DNA from 3 places in the Enterobacter sp. I4 genome. Region 1 is predicted to be linked to each of the others. Evidence: predicted binding sites of a transcription regulator. Region 1 holds the regulator's gene; each other region holds the start of a gene.
What was found. Region 1 encodes sigma-54, which starts transcription at its own class of promoters, with help from an activator protein. Its sites were predicted from a motif close to GTTGGCACANNTTTCGCTNT; they were not measured.
Positions count from the first base shown of each region.

Region 2: the regulator sigma-54 is predicted to act here: its motif matches at 3,343-3,362, upstream of glnA (glutamate--ammonia ligase).
Region 3: the regulator sigma-54 is predicted to act here: its motif matches at 2,195-2,214, upstream of norV (anaerobic nitric oxide reductase flavorubredoxin).

Region 1 is NZ_JALBUO010000001.1:287,061-293,363, forward strand. Features, by position in the region: gene elbB (isoprenoid biosynthesis glyoxalase ElbB) at 1-118, shown strand, start outside; gene mtgA (monofunctional biosynthetic peptidoglycan transglycosylase) at 115-840, shown strand; gene npr (PTS phosphocarrier protein NPr) at 880-1,152, opposite strand; gene rapZ (RNase adapter RapZ) at 1,149-2,003, opposite strand; gene ptsN (PTS IIA-like nitrogen regulatory protein PtsN) at 2,049-2,540, opposite strand; gene hpf (ribosome hibernation promoting factor) at 2,623-2,910, opposite strand; gene rpoN (RNA polymerase factor sigma-54) at 2,933-4,366, opposite strand; gene lptB (LPS export ABC transporter ATP-binding protein) at 4,414-5,139, opposite strand; gene lptA (lipopolysaccharide ABC transporter substrate-binding protein LptA) at 5,146-5,700, opposite strand; gene lptC (LPS export ABC transporter periplasmic protein LptC) at 5,669-6,244, opposite strand; gene kdsC (3-deoxy-manno-octulosonate-8-phosphatase KdsC) at 6,241-6,303, opposite strand, start outside.
Region 2 is NZ_JALBUO010000002.1:1,153,597-1,159,899, reverse strand. Features, by position in the region: gene glnG (nitrogen regulation protein NR(I)) at 1-619, opposite strand, end outside; gene glnL (nitrogen regulation protein NR(II)) at 631-1,680, opposite strand; gene glnA (glutamate--ammonia ligase) at 1,848-3,257, opposite strand; gene typA (ribosome-dependent GTPase TypA) at 3,635-5,458, shown strand; gene ompL (porin OmpL) at 5,539-6,225, opposite strand; gene MOQ06_RS17815 (MFS transporter) at 6,300-6,303, opposite strand, start outside.
Region 3 is NZ_JALBUO010000001.1:802,080-808,382, reverse strand. Features, by position in the region: gene gutQ (arabinose-5-phosphate isomerase GutQ) at 1-562, shown strand, start outside; gene norR (nitric oxide reductase transcriptional regulator NorR) at 559-2,073, opposite strand; gene norV (anaerobic nitric oxide reductase flavorubredoxin) at 2,261-3,703, shown strand; gene norW (NADH:flavorubredoxin reductase NorW) at 3,700-4,833, shown strand; gene MOQ06_RS03780 (HoxN/HupN/NixA family nickel/cobalt transporter) at 4,920-5,942, opposite strand; gene hypF (carbamoyltransferase HypF) at 5,944-6,303, opposite strand, start outside.

The DNA.
Region 1 (6,303 bases):
GGTGGATGAGGATAACAAAATCATCACCACGCCGGCGTATATGCTGGCGCAGACCATCGCCGAGGCTGCCACGGGCATTGAAAAGCTGGTGGACAGAGTGCTGGTTCTTACCGAATGAGCCGTAAATTTACCCCCGCCGGGTGGTTAAAACGGCTTCTGTTGCGGATAGTGCTGGTTCTGGCGGTTTTCTGGGGCGGAGGCATTGTGCTGTTCAGCTTCGTGCCCGTCCCGTTTTCCGCCGTGATGGCGGAGCGTCAGGCGAGTGCCTGGCTCTCGGGTGATTTCAGCTACGTTGCCCATTCAGACTGGGTGAGCATGGATGCGATCTCGCCGTGGATGGGGCTGGCGGTCATTGCCGCAGAGGACCAGAAGTTCCCGGAACACTGGGGCTTTGACGTGGCGGCCATCGAAAAGGCGCTTGATCATAACGAGCGCCATGAGAACCGCGTACGCGGCGCGTCGACGCTTTCCCAGCAGACGGCAAAAAACCTGTTCTTATGGGACGGTCGCAGCTGGGTGAGAAAAGGGCTGGAGGCCGGGCTGACGCTGGGGATTGAGACGGTGTGGAGCAAAAAACGGATCCTGACCGTCTATCTGAATATCGCGGAGTTTGGCGACGGCGTGTTTGGGGTCGAAGCCGCGTCGCAGCGCTATTTCGGCAAGCCCGCCAGCAGGCTGACGATGTCCGAAGCGGCGCTGCTTGCCGCCGTTCTGCCGAACCCTATCCGTTTCAAAGCCAGCGCCCCGTCAGGCTACGTGCGTAGCCGCCAGGCGTGGATCATGCGCCAGATGCAGCAGTTAGGTGGGCAAGGCTTTATGGAGAGAAAGGCGTTGATGTAGGGCGGGTACGCGGTGCGTTACCCGCCAGCAAAGCAGACGTTAGTCTTCGTCAAACCCGGCATTAAACAGCGCAATCACCGCCGCCAGCGCCTCTTCTTCCTGCGGGCCGGTGGCTTCAACTTCAATCTGGCGACCTTTGGCAGAATCCAGCATCAGCAGCGCAATCACGCTGTTGGCTTCTGCCTCGGTTCCCTCGTCGTTGCGCAGCAGGACTTCAGCATCAAAACCCTGCATCAGCTCAAAAAGCTTCATCGCCGGGCGCGCGTGCATGCCCAGCTTATTGGTGATTTCGACGGTCTGTTTTACGGTCATGTTTTACGTTTTTCCAGCGTGCGATGACGGGACTGGACGTTCTTCCCGCGCGAGCGGAAGTAATCGGCCAGCTGTTCGGCAATGTACACCGAACGATGTTTACCGCCGGTACAGCCAATCGCCACCGTCAGGTAGCTGCGATTGTTTGTTTCCAGCATAGGTAACCATAGCTCAAGGTAGCTTCGCGTCTGGTAGATAAAATTGTGTACTTCTGTGTGTCGGTCAAGGAACGCCGCCACGGGTTTATCCAGACCGGTCATTGGACGCAGTTTTGGATCCCAGTGTGGGTTCGGCAGGAAACGCACGTCGAAAACGTAATCCGCATCGATAGGAATACCGTGCTTAAAGCCGAAGGATTCAAACACCATCGTCAGTTCGCGCTCGCGCTTGCCGAGTAAACGGGTACGCAGCATTTCCGCCAGTTCATGGACGGACATTTCAGAGGTGTCGACAATCAAATCGGCGCGGGAGCGCAGCGGCTCCAGCAGGTCGCTCTCTTTATCAATGGCGCTTTCCAGCGACAGATTTTTACTCGAAAGCGGGTGCAAGCGACGCGTATCGCTGTAGCGGCGGATCAACGTATTGCGGTCAGCATCAAGGAACAGTAGCTGAGGCGAGAAATAATCCGGCAGGTTGTTCATCGCCTGCTCGAAGATCTCCGGTGATTCCGGCATGTTACGAACGTCGATACTGACGGCGGCAGAGATTTGTCTGTCCGCAAGCGTTCGCGCCAGGTCAGGTAACAACACTACCGGTAGGTTATCTACGCAGTAAAAACCCATGTCTTCCAGCGCGCGCAGGGCCACGGACTTTCCGGACCCCGAACGACCGCTGACGATCATCAGCACCATATTCCGTTTCTCCTCAGGGCAGCAGTTCTGAAAGCCATCTCCCGATTATGCCTCATCCTGATTGCCTTCTGCTTCAGTGATAATTTGATAGAGCTCCTCATCACTTTGCGCGGAGCGCAGACGGCGACAAATGGTTTTATCCGCCAGACGTTTGGCAACCAGCGACAGCGTGTGCAGGTGGGTTTTGGTCTGATCGGCAGGAACCAGTAGCGCGAAGAGCAGATCGACAGGCTGGTTATCGATAGCGTCGAAGGCAATCGGCGTTTCCAGTTGCACAAACACGCCCACGGCACGCAGCGTATCTTCTTCCAGCTTGCCATGCGGGATCGCAATGCCGTTGCCGATGCCGGTACTGCCCATTTTTTCGCGGGTCAGAATGGCTTCAAAGACGATCTGCGGCGGCAGACCCAGCTGTTTTGCGGCCAGTTCACTGATAATTTCCAGCGCACGTTTTTTGCTCTGGCAGTGAACGCCACTGCGGGTACATTCCTGGTTAAGGACGTTGCTCAGTTGAAGAGCGGAATCGTTGTTTATCATAATTTCACCTAAGCGCTAACCGTACAAATGGCCTGTTGTGTTTCACAACAGGCCGTCCTGCACCCGTTAACTGCCCGGACAATTAGTGTTGTTTCAGTTTATCTTTATGTTTATTGAGCTGTCGCGCAAGCTTATCAATCAAGCCGTCGATAGCCGCGTACATGTCTTGCCCTTCCGCACTGGCATGGAGTTCCCCTCCGTTGACGTGCAGGGTCGCATCCGAGATATGAGTCACTTTCTCCACTTTCAACACAACGTAGACCTGATTGATTCTCTCGAAATACTGCTCAAGTTTCGCGAACTTCGCGTTCACAAAATCGCGTAAAGCCTCAGTAATCTCGACGTTGTGTCCGGTGATATTGAGCTGCATAGTGTCTTCCTTATCGGTTGTGTCAAACCAGTTGTTTACGCTGGTTAGACGGCGGAATGGATAAAGACTCTCGATACTTCGCGACAGTACGACGTGCCACCATGATACCCTGATCGGACAGCATGGTGGTTAACTTACTGTCACTTAGTGGCTTCGCGGGGTTCTCCGCGGCGATCAACTTCTTCACCAGTGCGCGAATGGCCGTTGACGAGGCTTCGCCGCCGCCTTCGGTACTTACGTGGCTGGAGAAGAAATACTTAAGCTCAAAAATGCCGCGTGGACTGTGCAGATACTTTTGCGTGGTCACGCGGGAAATGGTTGATTCATGCATCTCGACGGCCTGGGCAATGTCTGCCAGCACCATCGGTTTCATAAACTCTTCGCCCTGTTCAAAGAAGGCCTGCTGTTGTTCAACAATACAGCGGCTGACGCGCAGCAGCGTGTCGTTACGGCTCTCCAGACTCTTGATCAGCCAGCGTGCTTCCTGCAGGTTGCTGCGGATGTACTGATTATCGGCATCGTTACGCGCGCTGGTGCACATGGAGGCGTACTGCTGGTTGATTTGCAGGCGAGGAATACTGTCGGAGTTCAGTTCAACGACCCAGCGGCCGTTGTGTTTTCTCACCAGCACATCAGGAATGACATACTCCGGCTCGCTGGTCTGAATCGACTGCCCCGGACGCGGATCGAGCGACTGGATCAGGTTCACCGCTTCCTTCAGCACCTCTTCTTTCAGGCGCGTGACGCGCATCAGCGTGCGGAAGTCGTGATTCGCCAGCAGATCCAGATGATCGCTGATAATGAGCCGCGCTTCGTCAATCCACGGCGTCTCTTTGGCAAACTGCGAGAGCTGGATCAGAAGGCAGTCGCGCAGATCTTTTGCGGCGACGCCAATCGGGTCGAAACGCTGAACGCGTTTCAGAACGGCTTCGATCTCTTCCAGTTCAATCTCGTCGTCGCCGATGCTTTCCAGAATGTCGTCCAGCGTCACGGTCAAATAGCCCGTGTCGTCAACGGCATCGACAATCGAGGTGGCAATCGCGCGATCGGTATCGGAGAAAGGGGTCAGCTCTACCTGCCACATCAGGTAGTCCTGAAGTGACTGGGTGGTTTCGCCCTGATAGACCGGAAGTTCATCGTCCTGATAGTCTGCACGCGTACCGGAAGGAGTGCCTGCGGTGTAGATTTCATCCCAGCTGGCGTCCAGCGGCAGCTCGTCCGGCATCTCTTTTTGTTCGAGCGCGTCGACGGTATCGAGCGTTTCAGTGTCCTGCGTTTGCTGGGTATCTACCTCGTCATGAAGATCGGTTTGCTCCAGCAGCGGATTGCTGTCCAGCGCTTGCTGGAGCTCCTGCTGGAGTTCTAACGTGGACAACTGCAACAGACGGATCGCCTGCTGTAGCTGCGGCGTCATTGCCAGTTGCTGGCTGAGCCTTAATTGCAAACCTTGCTTCATGTTCAGCGCGTTTTTCTCCGGTTCGGCGTGATTTAACCTCTACCCTATCAGAGTCTGAAGTCTTCCCCAAGGTACACGCGCTTAACATGCTCATCTTCGAGGATTTGCTGCGGCGTACCGTGGGCAATCAGATGGCCCTGGCTCACGATGTAGGCGCGTTCACAGACGGCCAGCGTTTCACGAACGTTGTGGTCCGTGATCAGTACGCCAAGCCCGCTGTCGCGCAGATGCTCAATGATGCGTTTGATATCAATAACGGAGATGGGGTCAACGCCCGCAAAAGGTTCATCCAGCAGGATGAATTTCGGGTTTGCTGCCAGGGCGCGCGCAATCTCGACGCGACGGCGTTCACCGCCAGACAGCGCCTGACCAAGGCTGTCGCGCAGGTGTTCGATATGGAACTCTTCCATCAGCTCGTTCGCACGGTCAGTGCGCTGCTCGTTTGTCAGATCGTCACGGATCTGCAACACGGCCATCAGGTTATCGAAGACGCTTAAGCGGCGGAAAATGGATGCTTCCTGAGGAAGATAGCCGATGCCGCGGCGCGCGCGGGCATGCAGCGGCAGCAGGCTGATGTCTTCATCATCGATGATGATGTTGCCGGCGTCACGCGGAACAATGCCTACCACCATGTAGAAGGTGGTGGTCTTGCCCGCACCGTTAGGGCCAAGCAAACCCACAATTTCGCCGGAGTTGACGGTCAGACTGACATCTTCGACGACGCGGCGGCCCTTATACGCTTTCGCGAGGTTTTTTGCAGTTAATGTTGCCATAGCGAATTAGTTACTCTTTTTCTGTGCCGGAGCCTGACCGTTGTTTTTGTCCTGCAACTGCGAAGGAACAAGCACGGTGGTGACGCGTTTGCCTTTCTCGCTGGAGGCCTGCATTTTCTGCTCTTTCACCAGATAGGTGATCTTGTCGCCTTTGATATTGCTGTCCAGCTGTTCCAGGTAAGCATTACCGGTGAGGATGACCAGATCCTTCGCCAGCTCATAGTGCATATGCGAGGCATGGCCTTTTACCGGCTTGCCGTTATCCTGCATCTGGTAGAAGGTGGCCGGATTACCATAACCATCAATAATTTCTTTGCCCTGCTCGCCGCCCGGACGGGTCACGACAACTTTGTCGGCATTGATTTTAATGGTGCCCTGGGTCACAACGACGTTGCCGGTGAAGGTGACGACGTTACCCTGCATATCCAGAGACTGCGTATCAGATTCAATATGAATCGGCTGTTCGGTGTCGCCAGTCACAGCAAGCGCGGGAAGACTGGCCGCCAGCAGCGCGCTGGCGATAACAACTTTAAGGCTGAGTTTGTTTGTTTTGAATTTCATAGGAGGTTCTAACCTTTTCAATCAGCTCGGCGTTTTTGCTGCGTAAGTTCCCGCGCATTCTTAGACCGCTGGAATTAAATGTTGTGCCATACAGGGTGACTAAATCCTGCGACGTGACATCCTGGGTGACCAGGTTGATCTGGGCGTTATCCGTCGTAATTTTGCGCAACTGAGCGTCCGCAGTCAGGGCGTTGACTTCAACGTGACCATACAGATAGAGCATACGGTCATTCGTCAGTTTTGCCCGGTCAGACTTGATTGACCACGTCGGCACTTTGTCCGTATCAAAGGTGGTCAGGACCGGCTGGGTAAACCACGAGGTGCCGTCATCTGAAAAATATTCTACATGCTGAGCAATCAGGCGATAGTTCAGCGCGCCTTCGGGGCTATAGACCACGGTATCGCTGTGATCGCTTTTGTAGGTAGGGTCACTCGTGTTGACCACGTCCGTTTGCGCATCATCGCGGTCGGCGAGGTTCACGCCAATCAGTATCAGGACGGCAAGCGAAAGCAGAATGATAACCCAACGTCTGGTTTTACTCATATCGATTGCCCTTTCGCCTCATCAAGCTTGCCCTGCGCCAGCAGAAGCAGATCGCAGAC
Region 2 (6,303 bases), on a different contig from region 1:
ATTCAATCAAATCCTTCGGGATCGCCGCCATGTTCAGGGCGATAAAAGGCGCTTTCGCCCGCGGGCTGTGGCGATGCAGGGCGTGAGCAACCAGCTCTTTACCGGTCCCGGATTCGCCATTAATCAATACGCTGATGGATGAACGCGACAGGCGGCCGATGATGCGAAACACGTCCTGCATGGCCGGCGCTTCACCGATGATGTCCGTCGTTGGCCCAAAGTCGGGAGCGTTGCGGGGCTGCTGTTGCTCCTGATAGTGGCTGATAGCGCGCTCAACCAGCGCAACGGCTTCGTCAATATCAAACGGTTTTGGCAGGTAATCAAACGCGCCCTGCTGGTACGCGCTAACGGCGGCATCCAGGTCGGAGTGGGCGGTCATTATGATGACCGGAAGCATCGGGTGGCGCTGTTTGATCTGCTTTAAGAGCGCCAGCCCGTCCATCCCCGGCATGCGAATATCCGAGAGCAGCACGTCCGGCGTTTTGGTGGTGAGCGCGTCGAGCACCTCGCTGCCGCTCTCAAACGTCGTGCAGCTTAATCCCGCTCCCGTGAGCGCGCGTTCAAGCACCCAACGGATGGAGCTATCGTCATCGACTACCCAGACTATCCCTCGTTGCATAAACGTCACCTTTATTTTTTAATCGGCAGGAAAACCGAGAACTCGGTATGTCCCGGCCAACTGGTAAATTCAATTTTGCCGGAGTGTTGGTCAATCAGGCTACGGGCAATGGATAAGCCCAGCCCGGTACCGCCTTCGCGACCGCTGACCATCGGGTAAAAGAGCGTATCCTGCAGCTGCGGCGGAATACCCGGACCGTTATCTTCCACGTCAATACGTGCCGCCAGGCGATAGCGAACGCCGTGCAGCGTCAGCTGGAACGCGGTGCGGGTACGCAGAATGATTTCGCCACCCTCCGGGCCCAGCGCCTGCAACGCGTTACGCACGATGTTTAACAGCACCTGCTCAATCTGGTCCGGATCGTGCGCCAGCTCGGGGAGGCTTGGGTCGTAATCACGCACCAGCGTGACGTTGTCCGGCAGCTCCATCGAGACGAGTTTCACCACCCGCTCAGCGACCTTGTGAATGCTTTCCGATACGTGCATCCCCGGCTGCTGCGGCCCGAGCAGGCGGTCGACCAGATTACGCAGACGGTCCGCCTGCTCAATAATGACGTTGGTATACTCCGCCAGCGCAGGGTCGGGCAGCGCTTTGGTCAGAAGTTGCGCCGCCCCGCGTAAGCCGCCCAGCGGGTTTTTGATCTCATGGGCCAGCCCGCGCACCAGGTCGCGCGCCGCAATCTGCTGCGCATGCTGAAGCTGCTCCTGGCTGAGACGACGCTGGTTATCCATCGGCGCCATTTCCAGCAGGATCAGGCCGTCCGGCAGACGCTGTGCCGTGAGGGACAAAATATGCGAGCGTCCGTCGATCACCAGCGTCACTTCGTTATCGGTAAAGCCCTGGCCCGCCTGCAAACTCTCGCGCATCAGGCCGATATTCAGCGAGAAATAGCTCAGCAGTTCCGGCAGCGGCGTGCCAAACAGCTTTCGTGAGCTTTGGGCGAGCAGCTGCTGCGCCGCCGGGTTGGCGTAATGCACCGCCAGCTCGTCGTCGACCAGCAGGATGCTGTTAATCAAAGAATTGAGGATCTGCCCAGCATCGGGCAGCGTGCCAGTTGCCATTCAGCAGTCTCCTGGAGTTGTTGCACTATTTTAGTGCAGTATAGCGTTTTAGAGGTAAAAAGCGCGTGAGATCAGGTTGTTGGTGGAGAAAAAAGCCCATCCGAAGATGGGCTAAAGTTTCCACGGCAACTACCCCCGACGCGAAAGCGCCGGGTAAAACAAATCAGTTAAACGCTGTAGTACAGCTCGAACTCAACCGGGTGCGGCGTCATGCGAACGCGGTCGTTTTCTTCGGTACGCAGCGCGATGTAAGCGTCGATAGCTTCATCGGTGAACACGCCGCCAGCGGTCAGGAACTCGCGGTCTGCGTCCAGCGCCTGGAGGGCTTCTTCCAGAGAGCCGGCAACCTGTGGGATCTCTTTCGCTTCTTCTGGCGGCAGGTCGTACAGGTTTTTATCCATCGCTTCGCCCGGGTGGATCTTGTTCTTGATACCGTCCAGGCCTGCCATCAGCAGCGCTGCGAAGCACAGGTATGGGTTAGCCGCCGGGTCAGGGAAGCGCACTTCGATACGACGCGCTTTCGGAGATGCCACCACCGGGATACGGATAGAAGCAGAACGGTTACGGGCAGAGTACGCCAGCATTACTGGTGCTTCGTAGCCAGGGACCAGACGCTTGTAGGAGTTAGTGGTTGGGTTCGCCAGGGCGTTGATCGCTTTAGCGTGTTTGATAACACCACCGATGTAGTGCAGCGCCTGCTCGGACAGACCCGCGTACTTGTCGCCAGAGAACAGGTTAGTACCGTTCTTGGACAGGGACATGTGGCAGTGCATGCCGGAACCGTTGTCGCCAAACATTGGTTTTGGCATGAAGGTCGCGGTTTTACCGAAACGGTGCGCAACGTTGTGCACAACGTATTTGTAGATCTGAATCTCGTCCGCTTTTTTGGTCATGGTGTTGAAGCGGGTGGCGATTTCGTTCTGGCCAGCCGTTGCCACTTCGTGGTGGTGCGCTTCAACAACCAGGCCCATCTCTTCCATGATCAGACACATGGTAGAACGGATGTCCTGTGAAGAATCAACCGGAGGAACCGGGAAGTAACCGCCTTTCACGCCTGGACGGTGACCTTTGTTACCACCTTCGTATTTGGTGGAAGAGTTCCATGCGCCTTCGATGTCGTCGATAGCCACGTGGGAACCGGAGATGGTCGCGCCGAAACGGATGTCGTCGAACAGGAAGAACTCTGGCTCTGGCCCGAACAGAACGGTGTCCGCGATGCCGGTAGAACGCAGGTACTCTTCAGCACGTTTTGCGATGGAGCGTGGATCGCGGTCGTAGCCCTGCAGCGTGCCTGGTTCCAGGATATCGCAGCGGATGATCAGCGTAGGCTCTTCGAAGAACGGGTCAATGAGCGCGGTGGTAGCGTCTGGCATCAGAACCATGTCGGATTCGTTAATGCCTTTCCAGCCACCAATGGAGGAGCCGTCAAACATTTTGCCTTCTTCAAAGAATTCGGCGTTCACCTGATGAGCAGGGATAGTGACGTGCTGTTCTTTACCTTTGGTATCGGTGAAGCGCAGATCAACAAACTTCACTTCATGTTCGTTCAGCATCGTCAAAACGTGTTCAGCGGACATACTTAACTCTCCAGATTGGTCATTGTCGTCGTGGTAACGAGGTCTTCAAATCGGCTGGGCTGCCATATTTTTACTGTATTTCTGTAAAGCGAAATCTGTGCCAACTTTTAAAACACCCCCAAAAGGCGTTATCATGCGCACCATAGTGCAGAAGGGCTGCACCACATTGGATTCTTTGCACCATTATAGTGCTTCGATGTGAACATTGAGCACCATATTGGTGCAATTTACGTTAAAGTGCCCTTTTACCGCTCCGTGAAAGCGATCACAAAGCATCTCTGCAATACTTGTTTGCGGGGGATGTTTGTGATCCTGTTTTGTAGTGCGATTAATCCGTGTACAATAACGCGCTATTTCTAAATGCCTGAGGCAAAGTTGTGATCGAAAAATTGCGTAATATCGCCATCATCGCGCACGTCGACCATGGTAAAACTACCCTGGTTGATAAGCTGCTGCAGCAGTCCGGTACGTTTGATGCTCGTGCCGAAACTCAAGAGCGTGTGATGGACTCCAACGATTTGGAGAAAGAGCGTGGGATTACCATCCTCGCCAAAAACACCGCTATCAAATGGAATGACTACCGTATCAACATCGTTGATACCCCAGGGCACGCCGACTTCGGTGGTGAAGTTGAGCGCGTGATGTCCATGGTGGATTCCGTGCTGCTGGTGGTTGACGCATTTGACGGCCCGATGCCGCAAACGCGCTTCGTGACCAAAAAAGCATTTGCCCACGGCCTGAAACCTATCGTTGTTATCAACAAGGTAGACCGTCCAGGCGCGCGTCCTGACTGGGTTGTTGACCAGGTATTCGACCTGTTCGTTAACCTCGACGCGACCGACGAACAGCTGGACTTCCCTATCGTTTACGCGTCTGCGCTGAACGGTATTGCCGGTCTGGATCACGAAGACATGGCTGAAGACATGACTCCGCTGTACCAGACGATTGTTGACCGTGTTCCTGCGCCAAACGTTGACCTGGAAGGCACGCTGCAAATGCAGATCTCCCAGCTCGACTACAACAACTATGTTGGCGTTATCGGCATCGGTCGTATCAAGCGCGGTAAAGTGAAGCCTAACCAGCAGGTCACTATCATCGATAGCGAAGGCAAAACCCGTAACGGTAAAGTCGGTAAAGTACTGACTCACCTGGGTCTTGAGCGTATCGAGAGCGACATCGCTGAAGCTGGCGACATCATCGCCATCACCGGTCTGGGTGAACTGAACATCTCCGACACCATCTGCGATCCGCAGAACGTTGAAGCGCTGCCAGCCCTGTCCGTTGATGAACCAACCGTATCCATGTTCTTCAACGTCAACACCTCTCCGTTCTGTGGTAAAGAAGGTAAGTTTGTTACCTCTCGTCAGATCCTTGACCGCCTGAACAAAGAGCTGGTGCACAACGTTGCGCTGCGCGTTGAAGAAACGGAAGACGCTGATGCCTTCCGCGTTTCCGGTCGTGGCGAACTGCACCTGTCAGTTCTGATCGAAAACATGCGTCGTGAAGGTTTCGAGATGGCGGTTTCCCGTCCGAAAGTTATCTTCCGCGAAATCGATGGCCGTAAACAAGAGCCATTCGAGAACGTGACGCTGGACGTTGAAGAGCAGCACCAGGGTTCTGTAATGCAGGCGCTGGGCGAGCGTAAAGGCGACCTGAAAAACATGAATCCAGATGGCAAAGGCCGCGTACGTCTCGACTACGTGATCCCAAGCCGTGGCCTGATCGGCTTCCGTTCTGAGTTCATGACCATGACGTCCGGTACCGGTCTGCTGTACTCCACCTTCAGCCACTACGACGACGTTCGTCCGGGCGAAGTGGGCCAGCGTAACAACGGCGTACTGATTTCCAACGGTCAGGGTAAAGCGGTTGCGTTTGCGCTGTTCGGTCTGCAGGATCGCGGTAAGCTGTTCCTGGGTCACGGTGCTGAAGTTTACGAAGGCCAGATCATCGGTATTCACAGCCGTTCTAACGACCTGACGGTAAACTGCCTGACCGGTAAGAAACTGACCAACATGCGTGCGTCCGGTACTGACGAAGCAACGGTTCTGGTTCCACCGATCAAGATGACCCTGGAGCAGGCTCTGGAATTCATCGATGACGACGAGCTGGTAGAAGTGACGCCTCAGTCAATTCGTATCCGTAAACGTCACCTGACCGAGAACGATCGTAAACGTGCTATGCGCGGTGCGAAAGAAGAGTAATTCGGTTATGCCGTAGGCCGGGGAAGCGCGTGCGCCACCCGGCAGGTTAAAAAGCCGCTGAGAGATCAGCGGCTTTTTTATTAAAACGAATAGCGTAATCCCAGGCGTATCCGGTACTGCTCCCGGTTGTAATCATTCCATCTGTCCAGCCACTGAAGCTCAAGGTACGGCAGCCAGTTTCTGTCGATCCTGTAGCTGAACTTGTTGGTGATTTCCCAGTGATGGTCTTTGCCATTTTTGCTGTGGTAATCATTTACCCGCTGGAAAAAGTGCGGCTCAAAGGTGTAGAAAAACGCCTCCGTCACTTTGAAATTCCAGTAGTTAGCAAATTCGTGCGTGTCGTTCTTGTCCATCTGCCCGTTATAGTCCGGCGTGTCGTAGTTGTTATGGTTAAAGCGATAGCGGAACGTCAGGTTGAACCCGTCCGTAAATTTGTAGTTGGTATCTAAATAGACCGCACCGCCGGACCCTGCGCTGCTGTCGTTAATCAATCCGCCGGGCTGGAAGGTAAGTTTGTCGGTTGGTTTAAAGAGCGGATACCACCCCTCTATTTCGTTATAGCTGTGCTTTAGCTCATCCCATTTCCCCACGTTATAGGCGTTGGTGAACATCAGCCCCGCGCCCATATCGAAGTTATAGCCAGCGCGCAGGATGACTTCGTGCAGCTCAGAGGCCGTATTGTATGCTTCGCGGGTTTCGACATAAGCCCCGGCAAATACCGGGCAGGACACAGACGACACGATCAGTACAGTGATGATTCTTTTCATAATTTGTCCATGTATCAGGTACAGAAAGGCCTCCCTCCTGATTAACAGGAAGGAAATACTGGCCGGTTTTATTGTTAT
Region 3 (6,303 bases), 520 kb from region 1:
GGCCACGCTGGATATCTCCGTTGAGCGCGAGGCCTGCCCGATGCATCTGGCACCGACCTCCAGCACCGTCAACACGCTGATGATGGGCGATGCGCTGGCGATGGCGGTGATGCAGGCGCGCGGCTTTAATGAAGAAGACTTTGCCCGTTCGCATCCGGCCGGGGCGCTTGGGGCACGCCTGCTCAACAAGGTTCACCACCTGATGCGCACGGACGATGCCATTCCGCAGGTTAAACTCGACACCAGCGTGATGGACGCGATGCTGGAGCTGAGCCGCACCGGGCTGGGGCTGGTTGCGGTGTGCGATAACGACAGCCTGGTGAAGGGGGTATTCACCGACGGCGACCTGCGTCGCTGGCTGGTGGGCGGCGGCGGTCTTGAGGCGCTGGTCTCAGAGGCGATGACCAGAGGCGGGCTGACGCTGAATGCCGACAGCCGCGCCATTGAAGCCAAAGAGGTGCTGATGAAGCGCAAAATCACCGCCGCGCCGGTAGTGGACGAGCACGGCAGGCTGTGCGGCGCCATCAACCTGCAGGATTTCTACCAGGCGGGGATTATTTAACCCTTCAGCCCAAGACGTTTCGCCAGCCGGTGAAGGTTGGCGACGTCCATCTCCAGCGCCCGCGCGCACGCCGCCCAGCTGCGGTTATTCTGCTCCAGCGCGCGGGTAATCATCTGACGCTGAAATGCTTCCGTCGCCTCGCGCAGGTTTTCGCTGGCGCTTTCAGGTGCAGCCGGCTTCACGATCGGCGCACTTTCCTCATGCAGGGCAAAATGCCGCGCATGAATAACCACCTCATCCCCCGAACGCGTCGCCCGCGCCAGCACGACCGCACGGTGAATCGCATGTTCCAGCTCGCGCACGTTGCCCGGCCAGCCGTAGCTCAGCAGGTGCGACCTCGCGCCGGGGCTGAGCACCACCCGGGAAAGCCCCATTTTGAGCCGACACTGCTCGCAGAAAAAGCCCGCCAGCAGCACCACGTCGTCGCCCCGCTCGCGCAGCGGCGGCACGGAGAGCGGAAACACGCTCAGGCGGTGGAACAGGTCAGCGCGGAAATTGCCCGCCAGCACCTCCTCGCGCAGATCCCGGTTGGTCGCTGCCAGCACGCGCACGTCCACCCGAAGGCTGCGGTCATCGCCCACGCGCTGGATGTCGCCGTACTGCAACACCCGCAGCAGCTTGGCCTGTAGCGAAAGGGAGAGTTCGCCAATTTCGTCCAGGAACAGCGTGCCGTTATCGGCCATTTCAAACTTGCCGCTGCGGTTGCTGATCGCCCCGGTAAATGCCCCTTTGACGTGGCCGAACAGCTCGCTCTCCGCCACGCTTTCAGGCAGGGCCGCGCAGTTGAGGTACACCAGCGGGTTCACCGCCCGCGGCGAAGCCTCATGGATGGCTTTCGCCACCAGCTCTTTACCGGTACCGGTTTCCCCGAAGATCAGCACGTTCAGGTCGGACGCGGCGACTATCTCAATCTCTTTTTTTAGCTGCTCCATGCCCGGCGAAAGGCCGATCATCTCCGTGTGCGCCACCTCGCCGAACGCCGTCGGGCTGCCGGGAAGAATATTCTGGCTCTCCAGCTGCTCTATCAGCAGGGCGTTGTTCAGCGCACCGGCCGCCAGCGCGGCAATGAGGCGCAGCTCTTCGTCGCTGAACGTATCAAACTGGTCCGGCGACATGCCGTCGAGGGTGAGCGCGCCAATCAGGTTCTGCCCGGCGAAAAGCGGCAGGCCGATGCAGGCGTGCACCTTCAGGCTCTCCTGTCCGGGAATAAGCCCGTCGTACGGGTCGGGCAGATCGCTGTCCGCCGGAAACCGCACGACGTCACCCGCGCGGGCGATGGTCTCCAGACGCGGATGGCCTTCCAGCGTAAAGCGTCGCCCGAGCACGTCCTGCGCCAGCCCGTCGATAGCCAGCGGAATAAACTGCCGCCCCTCATAACGCAGCAGCGCTGATGCATCGCACGCCAGCACGTGGCGCAGCGTGGAGATCAGCCGCTGAAAGCGGTCCTGATGCCCGATACCGGTTTGCAGTTCAATGGCGATCTTCGCCAGCACGTCTACGGAAAAGCTCATGTCTGCCTCACAGTCATTTTGACAATACATAGTGTCATATTGACAGCTTTTTAGATAGTCATAATGACTAACCATTAGGGGTCATAAATTTATATTTTCATCATTATCAACAAGTTAAAAAGTTGGCACGCAACTTGATATAGGTACAGCATCTTATTTGAAAACGCTGTATTACGCTGAGGTTGCTATGTCTATTCTGGTTAAAAATAACATTCATTGGGTTGGTCAACGTGACTGGGAAGTACGTGATTTCCACGGTACGGAATATAAAACGCTGCGCGGCAGCAGCTACAACAGCTATCTCATCCGTGAAGGTAAAAACGTCCTCATCGATACCGTCGACCACAAATTCAGCCGCGAGTTCGTGCAAAACCTGCGCAGCGAAATCGACCTGAACGATATCGACTACATCATCATCAACCACGCGGAAGAGGATCACGCCGGGGCGCTGACCGAGCTGATGTCTTACATCCCGGACACCCCGATCTACTGCACCACCAACGCCATTGACTCCATCAACGGCCACCACCACCATCCGGAGTGGAACTTCCACACCGTAAAAACCGGCGACACGCTGGATATCGGCAACGGCAAACAGCTGATCTTCGTGGAAACCCCGATGCTCCACTGGCCGGACAGCATGATGACCTACATGACCGGCGACGCGGTGCTGTTCAGCAACGACGCCTTCGGCCAGCACTACTGCGACGAACGCCTGTTCAACGATGAAGTGGATCAGGCCGAGCTGTTCGAACAGTGCCAGCGCTACTACGCCAACATCCTGACGCCGTTCAGCCGCCTGGTAACGCCAAAAATCACCGAGATCCTCGGCTTCAACCTGCCGGTGGACATGATTGCCACCTCCCACGGGGTGGTGTGGCGTGAAAACCCAACCCAGATCGTTGAGCTGTACCTGAAATGGGCCGCGGATTATCAGGAAGACCGTATCACAATCTTCTACGACACCATGTCCAACAACACCCGCATGATGGCGGACGCGATTGCCCAGGGGATTAACGAAGTTGACCCGAACGTGGCGGTGAAAATCTTCAACGTGGCGCGCAGCGATAAAAACGAAATTCTGACCAACGTCTTCCGCTCTAAAGGCGTGCTGGTGGGAACCTCCACCATGAACAACGTGATGATGCCGAAAATTGCCGGCCTGGTGGAAGAGATGACCGGCCTGCGCTTCCGAAACAAACGCGCCAGCGCCTTTGGTTCTCACGGCTGGAGCGGTGGCGCGGTAGACCGTCTCTCCACCCGTTTACAGGACGCCGGTTTTGAGATGTCCATGAGCCTGAAGGCGAAATGGCGTCCGGATCTCGACGCGCTTGAAGTCTGCCGTCAGCATGGCCGCGACATTGCACGCCAGTGGGCGCTCGTACCGCTTCCTGAGGTTGCAGCCCAGCCCGCCGAACAGCCGCAAGCCTGTGCCGGGGCAGCCAGCGCCGATCTCGGCCCACGCATGCAGTGCAGCGTCTGCCAGTGGATTTACGATCCTGAACTGGGCGAGCCGTTGCAGGATGTCGCACCAGGTACGCCGTGGAGCGAGGTTCCGGACAACTTCCTCTGCCCTGAATGTTCCCTCGGAAAAGACGTCTTTGACGAACTGGCAACGGAGGCAAAATGAGCAACGGTATCGTCATCATCGGCTCGGGCTTTGCCGCCCGCCAGCTGGTGAAAAATATCCGCAAACAGGACGCTAGCGTGCCGCTGACGGTGATCGCCGCCGACAGCATGGACGAATACAACAAGCCCGATCTGAGCCACGTCATCAGCCAGAACCAGCGCGCCGAAGATCTCACCCGCCAGACGGCGGGGGAGTTCGCGGAACAGTATAACCTGCGTCTGTTTCCGTACACCTGGGTGACCGATATCGACGCCGACGCCCGCGTGGTGAAGGCGAAGGATAAAACCTGGCAGTACGACAGGCTGGTGCTGGCGACGGGGGCATCTGGGTTTGTGCCGCCGGTTGAGGGCCGCGAGCTGATGGTCACGCTCAACAGCCAGCAGGAGTATCAGGCCAGCGAAACCCTGCTGCGCGGTGCCGCCAGGGTGATGATTGTCGGCGGCGGGCTGATTGGCACCGAGCTTGCGATGGACTTCTGTCGGGCGGGTAAATCCGTCACCCTGGTTGACCACGCGGCCAGCATTCTGTCGGCGCTGATGCCGGCAGAAGTAAGCAGTCGCTTACAGCATCGTCTGACCGACATGGGCGTCCATCTGCTGCTGAAATCGCAGCTGCAGGGCCTGAGCAAAACCGAAGGCGGTATTCGCGCGACGCTTGACCGCAACCGCAGCGTTGAGGTGGATGTGGTTATTGCGGCGACGGGTCTGCGCCCGGAAACCGCGCTGGCGCATCGCGCCGGGGCCGAAGTAAACCGCGGCGTGAAGGTAGACAGCTACCTGCAAACCACGCAGCCGGACATTTATGCCCTGGGCGACTGCGCGGAAATTAACGGCCAGGTGCTGCCTTTCCTGCAGCCGATTCAGCTAAGCGCCATGTTCCTGGCGAAAAACCTGCTCGGGGGCAGTGCGCCGGTGAAATTACCCGCCATGCTGGTGAAGGTAAAAACGCCGGAGCTACCGCTGCATCTCGCGGGCGAAACGCAGCGTCAGGATCTGAACTGGCAGATCGCCATTGAGCCTCAGGGCATGGTGGCGCGCGGTACGGATGCTGACGGCCAGATGCGCGCCTTTGTCGTCAGCGAAGACAGAATGAAGGAGGCCTTCGCGCTGCTGAAATCGTTACCTGCCTGACCCTCTCTGCCACGCTTACTTAACCTTTGGATTATATTGTCCGCAGCCCCGATGTCCTGGGGCTTTTTTTATGGCACCAGCCTGAGTCAGGAACGCACCACCAGCGCGTCATAGCCGCGCCAGCGGTAGTTGGCCATAGAGATCAGCCAGCAGGCGACAAACAGCCCGACCACCACAAATCCGGCATCGCCAAGGTTGTCGTTTACCGCGCCAATCAGATCCCACGCGCCGCCGCTGAGGCCAAATTTGTCCATCAGCAGACCCAGCGCTTCCAGCCCGCCGATAAACAGCGCCACCACTACCGAGGTGCCGGTGATAGTCATGTTGTAGTACAGCTTGCGCTGCGGCTTGTTGAACGCCCAGCCGTACGCGCCAACCATCAGCAGGTTATCGAGCGTATCCACCAGCGCCATGCCGCTTGCGAAGAGCGCCGGGAAAATCATGATTGACCATACCGACATACCGCTGGAGGCGCTGGCGGCGGAGATCCCCAGCACGCCAATCTCGGTGGCGGTGTCGAATCCGAGGCCAAACAGGAAGCCGACCAGATACATCTGCCAGCTTTTGTTGACGAGGCGGAAGGTTTTGCCAAACAGCCAGTTCATCACGCCACCCTGCGCAGGAAGCGTGATGTCCCCCCGCACCGGCCTGCCGTTTTTCAGCGCCCGGAAACTGCGCCACACGCCGCGCAGGATCACCATATTCACCAGCGCCATCGCCAGCAGGAAGGTGGCGGATACGGCCGTGCCAATCAGGCTGCCGGTTTCGTGAAGCCAGGCCATATTCTTCTGAAACGCCGTGGCGGTGGCGGCAATAGCGATAGACGCCAGCACCACGATGGTGGAATGTCCGAGGGAAAACCACGCGCCCACCCCGGACGGGCGTTTGCCCTGCTGCATCATCTTACGCGTCACGGTATCAATGGCCGCGATGTGGTCAGCATCCACCGCATGGCGCAGCCCGTAACACCAGGCCAGCAGGCTGGCGGCCATCAGCGCCGTACTGCCGCTAAAGGTGCGCCACGCCAGCCCCCATGCCAGCAGATTAGCCATTACCAGAGCCAGCAGCAGGCACGCTGCGCGCGGTTCATTGCGTAGAAGTCGTAACATTTTAAGTCCTTTGTGAACATGACCGGGCGGCAGCAACCACCGCCTGCCCGAAGGCAATCGCGCCGTCACCTGCGGGCAGGCGCGAAGGAAACAGAAGCGTGAAATCAGAAAGGTAATAGCGAAAGCGCGCGCGAAGCAGACGGTTGTGCAGGACGCCCCCGCTGAAGCACACCGCTGAGAGGGAGAGACGGCGGGCATGCGTTGCCGCCAGCTTGCTCAGCCCTTTTGCCAGCGCGTCGTGAAAGGCCCACGCGCGCTCGCAGGGTTCCGCCCGCCAGGCCAGCCACTGCTGCCAGAAACCGGCAAGGTTATCCGCTTCCAGCGTCACCGGATGGTCGACGCCCGCGCACCGGGCGGCCAG